Regions from separate parts of the Butyricimonas sp. Marseille-P2440 genome, predicted to be linked through region 2. Evidence: riboswitches for the same ligand, from Rfam matches in the RefSeq annotation. Region 2 holds a riboswitch; each other region holds the start of a gene.
What was found. Region 2 has a riboswitch for cobalamin ahead of BN8899_RS17165 (TonB-dependent receptor). Riboswitches for the same ligand answer to the same signal wherever they lie in the genome.

Region 1: linked by a shared signal. The riboswitch ahead of BN8899_RS06425 (TonB-dependent receptor) and the one ahead of BN8899_RS17165 (TonB-dependent receptor) in region 2 are both predicted to bind cobalamin.
Region 3: linked by a shared signal. The riboswitch ahead of BN8899_RS06410 (TonB-dependent receptor) and the one ahead of BN8899_RS17165 (TonB-dependent receptor) in region 2 are both predicted to bind cobalamin.

What each region holds. Positions count from the first base shown of each region.
Region 1 covers NZ_LT594609.1:80,394-83,684, reverse strand. Annotated here, with positions in the region: gene BN8899_RS06425 (TonB-dependent receptor) at 1-1,675, opposite strand, end outside; cobalamin riboswitch at 1,731-1,939, opposite strand; cobalamin riboswitch at 2,069-2,270, shown strand; gene BN8899_RS06420 (TonB-dependent receptor) at 2,378-3,291, shown strand, end outside.
Region 2 covers NZ_LT594610.1:1,455,411-1,458,701, reverse strand. Annotated here, with positions in the region: gene guaA (glutamine-hydrolyzing GMP synthase) at 1-1,155, shown strand, start outside; cobalamin riboswitch at 1,328-1,530, shown strand; gene BN8899_RS17165 (TonB-dependent receptor) at 1,653-3,291, shown strand, end outside.
Region 3 covers NZ_LT594609.1:75,225-78,515, forward strand. Annotated here, with positions in the region: gene BN8899_RS06410 (TonB-dependent receptor) at 1-1,586, opposite strand, end outside; cobalamin riboswitch at 1,692-1,893, opposite strand; gene BN8899_RS06415 (PepSY domain-containing protein) at 2,068-3,291, opposite strand, start outside.

The sequences.
Region 1 (3,291 bases), on a different contig from region 2:
TGATGTATCCGTTCACGGAGATGTTGAGGTATTTACCCGCGTACTCGGTGTTGAAAGCATAGTAGTTCGATTTCTCCGGTTTCAAGTCCGGATTTCCGATGACGATGGTCAGTTTCCCTTTTTTAGCCGATTCTTTATAGTAGTAGAGGTCAGTCAGGAGGGGAGCCTTGAATCCAGCAGCATAGGAGAGCCGGAAGTTGAAGTCACCGAGGCTGTACATCGCCGCTAGCTTGGGTGTGATTTTGTTTTTAAATGTTTCGTGGTATAGGTAGCGGAAACCGGGTACCAATTGCAACTTCTTGAAAATGCGTATTTCATCTTGGGCGTACAAGGCAAGTGTATAGGCATTTTTGCTTTCCGTGAGATCTGTGGGGTTTTTGAGATAATCGTTGACGTACTCCGTTCCCACGGAAAATTTGTTGTATTTGCCGACTTTAAATACCCCTTTCAAGTTGGCACTTAGGTAACGTTGCCGTTTGGTCAGAATGTCTTCCCCGGCGAGAGCCGTCGTGTCGTTTTTCTCGATCACGGTACGGGTATATACTTTCGAGTATTCGTAGTTGTTCGCGTTGATGTCAAGGCTGATGTACGCGGAGTTCCCAAACAGGTATTTTCCTCCTAACCCGATGCCGTAGTTCTCGTATTCCATGTTGTAGTCGAAGCCGGATTTGTCATCGGCATCTTTGTTGACGGGGCGGTCGAGTTTTTTGGTGAAATAATTTCCTTCCACGTATAGGTTCAGACTCTTCGACGGGTCGTAAGCGAAACGCTGGGTCACTATGTCCGAATGAAATTTGTCGGATACCTGGCGGCGGGTATAAACACTGTCTTCCGTGATATTGCTGAGCTTCCAGCCATTGGATTGTCTTCTCTGGTAAGAGGTCGATGACGAGAATTTGCCTGTATTTATATCTGCATTTATATTCTCGATAAAGCTGCCTTTTCCCCCGAAGCGGGTGGTGGAGGCGATATTGAGGGCGTCATGTGGTTGATCCGTGATGATATTGATAACCCCCGCGATGGCATCCGAACCGTAGAGAGAGGAGGCTGCTCCCTTGAGCACCTCGATACGTTTCACCTTACCCATGTCTACACGGGAGAGGTCTACATACCCGGAGATGTCCCCCATCATCTTTTTCCCGTTGACAAGGATGAGGATATATTCCCCTTTCATTCCGTTGAGTGTCATGTTAGTCCCCATGGCTGTCGGGCGGAAGCTGAACGAAGGGTTGAGCATCACGAGTGCATCCTCTATGGTGGAGATGCCGCTTTTCTTGATATCTGAAGCGGTCATGACTTCCACGGGAACGGGGGAGTCTTTCAGCTTCCGGTGGGTACCCGTACCGGAAACGACTACTTGATCGAGGTTAATCGGAGTAACTTCCAACCGGAAGATGATATCACTCTTGCTGCTGTTGATTTTCATGGAACTTACCTCGTATCCCGAGTAACTCGCCCGGAGCGTGTAGCTCCCGTCCGGGATGCGGTTCAATGTAAATTCACCTCGGTTGTTCGTGGCGGTACCAATGCTTGTGCCGACCAGACGGACATTTGCCCCGACAAGGGCTTTTCCCGTTTTGGCGTCCGTGACTTTTCCTTTCAGGGTGATTTCTGCGAAGGAAACACTCACTAAAGCTAATACGAATAATGTAGTTAGCGCTACAAATTTCTTCATGTAAGATTAAGTTTAAAAAGTTTGTAATAGTATTCCTGACCCCGGGAATACGCTATTATCTTTTTTTTGCTTTGGCAGGTCTCCTGACTACGCCCAAGAAAAATACCTTCCCGTCCCTCGGGACAGTGGTGTAAGAATCTTTCTTAGAATCTCCCGGTGGGAGAAACGGGCATCACAGTAGCGGGCACTGTGCCGGATTCTAACCGGCTTCCCTCTTGTGTGTTATTTGAATATTAACACATCACCAAAGACTTCGCAAATGTAGGCAGATTCAAGTAAAAAATGCAATTTAATGTAGAAAAATTTATAGCAACAGGTAAACCTGCCCAATGGTTCATGACTTGCAGAAGAATAAAAAATAAGTCAGAAAATGTATAATATAGAAAAATATATTACTTTTGCCCCTGTTTTGGTGTTACACCTTCTCTCGTGGAGGTGATACTTAATAGGGAATCCGGTGAGAATCCGGAACTGTACCCGCAGCTGTAAGTTCCTTTAAAAGGATTTTGTACTTCAAATGTCACTGGTGTTACAACCGGGAAGGCAACAAAATCTGGAACAAGTCAGAAGACCTGCCGAACGAGATAGACCATAGCTTTCGGGAAAAAAAGCGAGAGGGAAAAGATGTAATTTTACCTTGAAACTCATGTTGCCCTAAAGACTATGTTAATAATGCTTTATTCATTATTAATATATAGTTGTATGAAAAAAGTTGTAGTATTAGCATTAATGCTATTTGTGTGTGCCGGGTCACTCTTTGCTCAGGAGAATGACAAACGGAAAAAGAAAAGTATCACGGATTCTATTTTCGAGATCAAGAGTGTGGAGGTGATGGGGAAAAAGAATCATGCGGATGTGATGGGGTTGAATGTTCCCCTTCGATTTATCCCGATCAATTTGGTTAAAATGCCTTCCGAAATGCTGGAACGTAAAGGAATTACCGAGTGGGTGGATGCTGTTCGCTTCTTGCCTGGGGTGCGCATGGCTGATCAGGGTGGTTTGTGGAAACGATTTTATGTCGGGGGATCTAATATGCCGGCAGTACTGATGATCGACGGTATCCGGGATGACCGGCAGAGTATCAATACTTTCCCCTTGGGCGACCTCGCCTCGGCGGAGTCTATTGAGGTTTTGCGGGGTCCTGCGGCAATATTAGCCGGTTATGGAGCGATGGGTGGCGTGATTAATATCGTGCGCAAAAAGGTTTCTCCCCAGTTTTCTGCGGACGCCCGGTTCAGTTATGGGCGTTGGGACGTGAAGAAGGTTAGTCTTGGGTTCGGCGGTAAGTTGATCGGTCCCGTGGAATACTTGGCAAACTTGCACTACGCTACTCACGGGGGATGGCGGCGTATGTCACCAGAGCGTTTGTCCGGAATGGCGGCGTTGGGTGCCACGTTAGGCAAAAGCCGGGTAGATTTTACTTTCGGTTTTGAGAACGACCATTATACTGTTGAGCTGGGTGCCGCACCTTATATGCCGGGGGATATGCTGGATTTGGAAAATGAGAAAGTCGTACTCAAGAAAGGTGATAAACACCCGACTGCCGACATGGGACAAACGTACAACGACTTTGCCAACGATTCTCACAGCCGTAAGGGTTATAATTTCAAACTTAG
Region 2 (3,291 bases):
TGGATGTCGCACGGGGATACGATTGAAACATTGCCGTCACATTATACCGTTGTTGCCAGTACGGCTGACGTGGAGAATGCCGCCTATCGGATCGAGGGTGAGGAAACGTACGGTATCCAGTTCCACCCGGAAGTATATCATAGCACGGAAGGAACCGAATTATTAAAGAATTTCGTGGTTGACATTTGTGGTTGCAAACAGGACTGGACTCCTGATTCTTTTATCGAGACCACGGTTGCCGAATTGAAAGCAAAATTAGGCGAAGACCGTGTAATCTTAGGTTTGTCGGGGGGAGTAGATTCCACTGTGGCTGCTATGTTATTGCACCGGGCTATCGGTAGGAATCTGACTTGTATATTTGTCGATAACGGGTTGCTCAGGAAAGATGAATTTTCTTCCGTGATGGAGAACTACAAGGAGTTAGGCTTGAATGTCGTTGGCGTGGATGCCGGGGATCTTTTCCTTTCCCGTCTTGCCGGAATAGAGGAGCCCGAGAAGAAACGCAAGATTATCGGGGCTACTTTTGTGGACGTGTTTGACAAGGAATCACACAAGATAGAAGATGCCAAATGGTTGGGACAGGGAACAATTTACCCGGACGTGATTGAATCATCGTCGGTAAACGGTCCGTCGCAAACCATTAAATCGCACCATAACGTGGGCGGTCTTCCCGATTACATGAAATTGAAGATTGTAGAGCCTTTACGTCTGTTATTCAAGGATGAAGTCCGTCGGGTGGGCAAGAGCCTCGGGTTAGCGGATAAATTCCTGAAACGCCATCCTTTCCCGGGTCCCGGGCTTGCTATCCGTATCTTGGGCGAGATCACGAAAGAAAAGGTGAGATTGTTACAGGAAGCCGATCATATTTACATATCTATGCTTCAGGAAGAGGGATTGTACGACAAAGTATGGCAAGCGGGTACAATCTTATTACCGGTCAAGAGTGTCGGCGTGATGGGAGATGAACGTACTTACGAGAGCGTCGTTGCCCTGCGTGCCGTGGAATCAACGGACGGAATGACTGCCGACTGGTGTCATTTACCTTACGAATTCTTGGCAAAAGTATCTAACAAGATTATCAATAACGTGCGGGGAATCAACCGTGTTGTTTACGACATCAGTTCCAAACCGCCAGCCACCATCGAGTGGGAATAATTCGTTAAAAATAAATAAAATCCCCTTGAATTTCAGTCAGATAATTCAGGGGGATTATTTTGTTCTGATCAATTTTATAGGGATAAGCGATAAATTTATTGTTGTTGTAAAATTAAATATTGAAAATAAATTCTTTTTCCTTTTTTTATTTGATTGTATTGCTTTTATTATATATTTTTGCAGCGATTTTGGTGTCACACCTTGTTTCAAGCGTGTGGTGAAAAGGGAATCAAGTGAGAATCTTGAACAGACCCGCTGCTGTAAGCTCTACTAAAATCTTTGAACACGACTCAAATCCACTGTTTCAACATGAAATGGGAAGGGCGTTTAAAGATGGAGTAAGTCAGAAGACCTGCCAATATCGTTGATCTAAAGCTTTCTGGGACTAGAGCTTGGATGCAGGTATTTTTTATCATATTTTTGTTGTAATAGATAATTGTAGGTATTTGTATCTATTCGAGTACTGGGGAGCTGTTGTATTTTTATAACGGCTAAAGATGAAACTAATAGTATTAGGAGTACTGATTTCGTCATGTTTTGTTGCCCCTTGTTTTTCGAGTGCGCAGCAAGTGGATTCAACCAAGACGTACCGTATTAACGAGGTGGAAGTGTCTGCTCCGAGGGTGCGCAAAGAAGTGATACCGGTGCAGGTCATGGAGGGAAAAGCGTTGGAAAAATTAAGCGTTCACTCGGTGGCGGATGCGTTGCGTTATTTTTCCGGGGTACAAATCAAGGATTACGGAGGAATAGGAGGTTTGAAAACCGTGAATATTCGGGCTATGGGTACGCAGCATGTAGGGGTGTTTTACGATGGGGTCGAGTTGGGAAACGCTCAAAACGGTACGGTGGACCTCGGGCGTTTTTCCTTGGACAACATGGAAGCGATAACTCTTTACAACGGACAGCGGAGCGCAATATTCCAACCGGCAAAAGATTTCGGTTCTGCCGGTTCCATATATATGACGAGTCGGGTACCTCGATTTGCGAAGGGTGAGAAACATCATGCCAAGTTTACATTCAAGACCGGATCTTTCGGTGTAGCAAATCCCTCGTTCTTGTGGGAACATCGTTTAGGGAAAAAGGTGGACGGGGCTTTGAGTGCGGAATATATGTACACGACAGGGAAATACAAGTTCTCGTATAAAAAGAAAAACGGGTACGACACGACAGAGGTGCGCCGGAACGGGGATGTGAATGCTTTGCGCGTGGAATACGGTTTGTTCGGGAAGGTAAACAACGGAGACTGGAAGGCAAAAGCTTATTTTTACGATTCGGAGCGAGGGTATCCGGGGGCTTCGGTGCGGGAGGAACCCGGTAAATTCAAGCATCAAGACCGGCAATGGGATTCCAATTTCTTCTTGCAAGGTACTTTCCAAAAACACTTCAATTTTTATAGCCTGCTCGTGAATGGCAAGTATGCATACGATTATTTGCATTATTTATCCGATCCGCGGTTAGATGTGAGCACGATGTATGTGAACAATCATTTCCGGCAGCATGAAGTCTATTTTTCCGTTGCCAATATGTTCACGATATTCCCGTTTTGGAACGTGAATCTTTCCGTGGATTTCCAATGGAATAAGTTGAACGCAGATCTGGTGAATTTTGTCTATCCCAAGCGTTTCACGACTTTGGTTGCTGCTGCTACAACCTTGCATTTTGAACGCTTCAAGTTGCAGGCGAGCGTGTTGGGAACTTTCGTACACGAGCGCACGAAGGTGGAGAATGGGGCGGCAGATGACGTACAGGAATACACCCCAACGGTGGTTGCCTCTTGGCAACCGTTTCGTGCCGATAATTTTAACGTGAGAGCATTTTATAAACGTGTATTCCGGATGCCGACATTGAATGACTTGTATTATACTTTTATCGGGAATATTTACTTGGATCCGGAATACACGAACCAATATAATGTAGGGGTGACGTATGCCTATATGCCGGAAAATAGATGGTTGGAGCGTTTGGAATTTCAGGTAGATGCGTATTACAATGAGGTATCGGATAAAATCATTGCGATGCCGACTTCCAACCAATTCCGTTGGACGATGATAAATCTCGGGGAGGTCGAAATCCGTGGGATTGATGTCGCCGTGCAGGGCGGTTGGCGATTCGGGCAGGATTGGTTGCTGGATACTC
Region 3 (3,291 bases), on a different contig from region 2:
TATACCGCTCCGGCACGATACGTGAAAGCGGAAGTGCTTACCTTCTGCCATTCGGAACGATTCTCTTTATCGTAATGCCGCTCTTTATCGGTAGGGGTTGCCGTGGCACTCTGGCGACGGAAGAAATCCATACGTCCGGCAAGCATTACTTTCCACTTCTCGTTCAACTCAATCACGTCATGGATATAAAATCCGTTCGTATAATCCTTACGCATGGTAACAGCAGAAACACGATTTTCCCACCACCCTTGTACCAAGTGTGGATCAACAACTGTTAATTTAGCTTTTACTCCGGGACCAATATTATCATTTTCCTTTTCTGTCCAACCGTTATATTGCAAATAATCAAACAAATCAAACGACCAACCTACTGTATAGTGGTGGGTCAAACTACCAGTTTCGAGATCTCCAGTTAACTCCAACGTATTATTCCACGTATCATGCCGCGGGTAAAAACCTAACGGGTATGACCGCTGCAAAGAATCGAGGCAAACATATGTTGGGGTCAACGCACCTCCATTTTTCTTATAATAAACGTAATTATAACCATCTCTTGGAGTTTTTGAAGTCAGGTAACTGATACCTTCCACGGTACAATAACGCATAAAACTATGGTCAAAGGCAAAACGCTCTTTCAGTTTCAAACTCTTGGAGAAACTATATACATATTGAAAATCGATATTCCAATTCTTGCGATTCATAAAATCATTCGCGTGATCCCCATAAGTCTGGTCATAATCGGCAAAAGGATTTAAATCCCCTTTCTTCAACACGAGTTCATTTGTCTCCACATCAAACATATCCCCGGGCATATAAGGAGCCGATCCGATTTCCGTCGTGTAATCGTCATCGCAAAAACCGAAACGCATATCAATCCGGCTTTTCCCGAGAGTAGCCCCCAATGCAGCCAAACCGGAAAAGCGATTGGATGTCACATCCCGATACCCATCCCCGTGGGAGTAATGCAAATTTGCCCGGTATTCAATAGGTCCGACCAATTTGCCCCCGAATCCCATGGTTGCCCGTTTCTCATTCCAACTCCCGTAACTGATACGGGCATTTGCCGTGAAATCAGGAGTCACCTTCTTGCGAACGATATTGATTATTCCCCCCATGGCAGAATGTCCGCCCAGAATGGATGCCGCACCCTTAATTACCTCGATTCTTTCCACTGAAGCCAAATCTCCAAACGGTGCCGTGTTCATGATAGCCCGGTCATCGCGTATTCCATCGATCATCACCAATGCCTGCCGTCCCCCGCGTACAGAATAAGCCTTAAAAGGACCAAGTTGATTAGAAATCGTTACTCCCGGCAAAAAACGTACTGCATCCTCTAAGTTTACCATTCCTTTGCGTTCGATCACCGCCCCCGGCAAAGAAGTTACTGTCATGGGTACATAACGTAAAGGCACATTCAGGTTTAATAGCTGAACCCGATTCGTCTTTTTAGTTTTCACCACGTTTACCTCATCAATCTGGAAAATGGTATCCGTGATACTTTTCTTTTTCCGCTTGTCTTTGTCCTCCGCAAAAAGAGAACCAATACACATCATCAGCAATAATGCCAATACAACAACTTTTTTCATACAACTATATATTAATAATGAATAAAGCATTATTAACATAGTCTTCTGGGCAATATGAGTTTCAAGGTAAAATTGTATTTTCCCTCTCGCTTTTTTTCCCGAAAGCTATGGTTTATCTTGTTCGGCAGGTCTTCTGACTTGTTCCGGATTTTGTTGCCTTCCCGGTTGTAACACCAGTGACATTTGAAGTACAAAATCCTTTTAAAGGAACTTACAGCTGCGGGTACAGTTCCGGATTCTCACCGGATTCCCTATTAAGCATCACCTCCACGAGAGAAGGTGTAACACCAAAACAGGGGCAAAAGTAATACAATTTTCTTATTTTATAATTTCCAGACCTATTTTTTCCGTTCCTCCGGACAAAATCTTCATTTATTATTCTAAACGAAATGAAGAATCTCAAACACAGGAACTTCTGGCAAGAGATTCTTCACGATATTCCGGCTGACGGAAGAAATGATCAAAACTCCTTCACTCTACTTTAACCTTTACATTTCCGGGGTCTTCTTATCAATCGGATAATGTATTTCACGGACAACACGATCCCGGATAGAGATACAAACGCACATCCCAGCAACAACATCCACATGACCACTGTCCACAACACGGGACGATCCAACAAGAACTTAAAATCCAGCCGGTGCAATCCCCGGAAAGCCCATCTTCGCCATCTGCCATTGTCATCATAATGCTGCGGGTTTTCAGATTCGAGATTAAAATAGTAAACATCATTATTTTCCGTTTCCATCGTTACTTTGTATGCCGGAAGGGGTAATCTCCCTTTCCGCCGGGAAATATAATAATTGTCATACTCTTCCATCCTGCTAATCGTGTATTGAACCGTATCTCCAGCTAATTTCTTGGCAGCAGCATACACCATTTCCTCTGTTATACGGAACGGACACACAGAATCTGCAGAAGCGTCCAGCGTATAAATCTCATCCACGGTACGCACCTTGTAAAGCGGGATATCCTGATAGTTTCCCCACGATATCTCTTTCACCTCTCCGTGTTCCTTGGCAATCGAAGCTATTGCCGCCCGGTAGTCCAACTGATAAGCTTCAGCGGGCAAAGCACCCCGGTCAGATACCTGGGGACGGGATGCCATGTCTTTTCCCTTCTGCTGTTTAAACAAACTTGAAAAGGTCGACGACATCGGCGCCCAAGCGCTGAAAAGCCAAGTAAACAAGAAAATACCGAAAAAGAACCCCGTAATGTGATGCCAGCGAAACCATTGCTTTTTGTACGGGGAACGTAACAGCCCTTTGCGCCGGTTCAACCAGTAAGCCCGGACACCAAGGAAAGCACCGGCAACGCACATAATCATGCTTACCAACGTGCTCCAGTAGAGCAAAGCATTCCACGACTGCATATCTTGCCGAATAGAAGTAATATACAACCAATGCGGAATCGCCCCGATCCATGCCCAGAAACGTTGCTCACGGGAAGAAAAATGAAGAATATCGCCCGTACGGGATGACACATACAAGCGATAATGCTCCGGTCCATCATAATAAAAAGCATAAACGGGCAAATCCCGCTTCAATTGTCCGAAAGGAATCCACACGTCCAACTTATGCATGGTGTCCACCTTCACAATATGATGATCGGGACACCATAAGCGGGCGTGCTCCTCGCAAAGCGGATAAGTATTATCCGGCAGCACGTAAGCCGTGTCCATGTATACGTCCTCAATGTCCCTCCA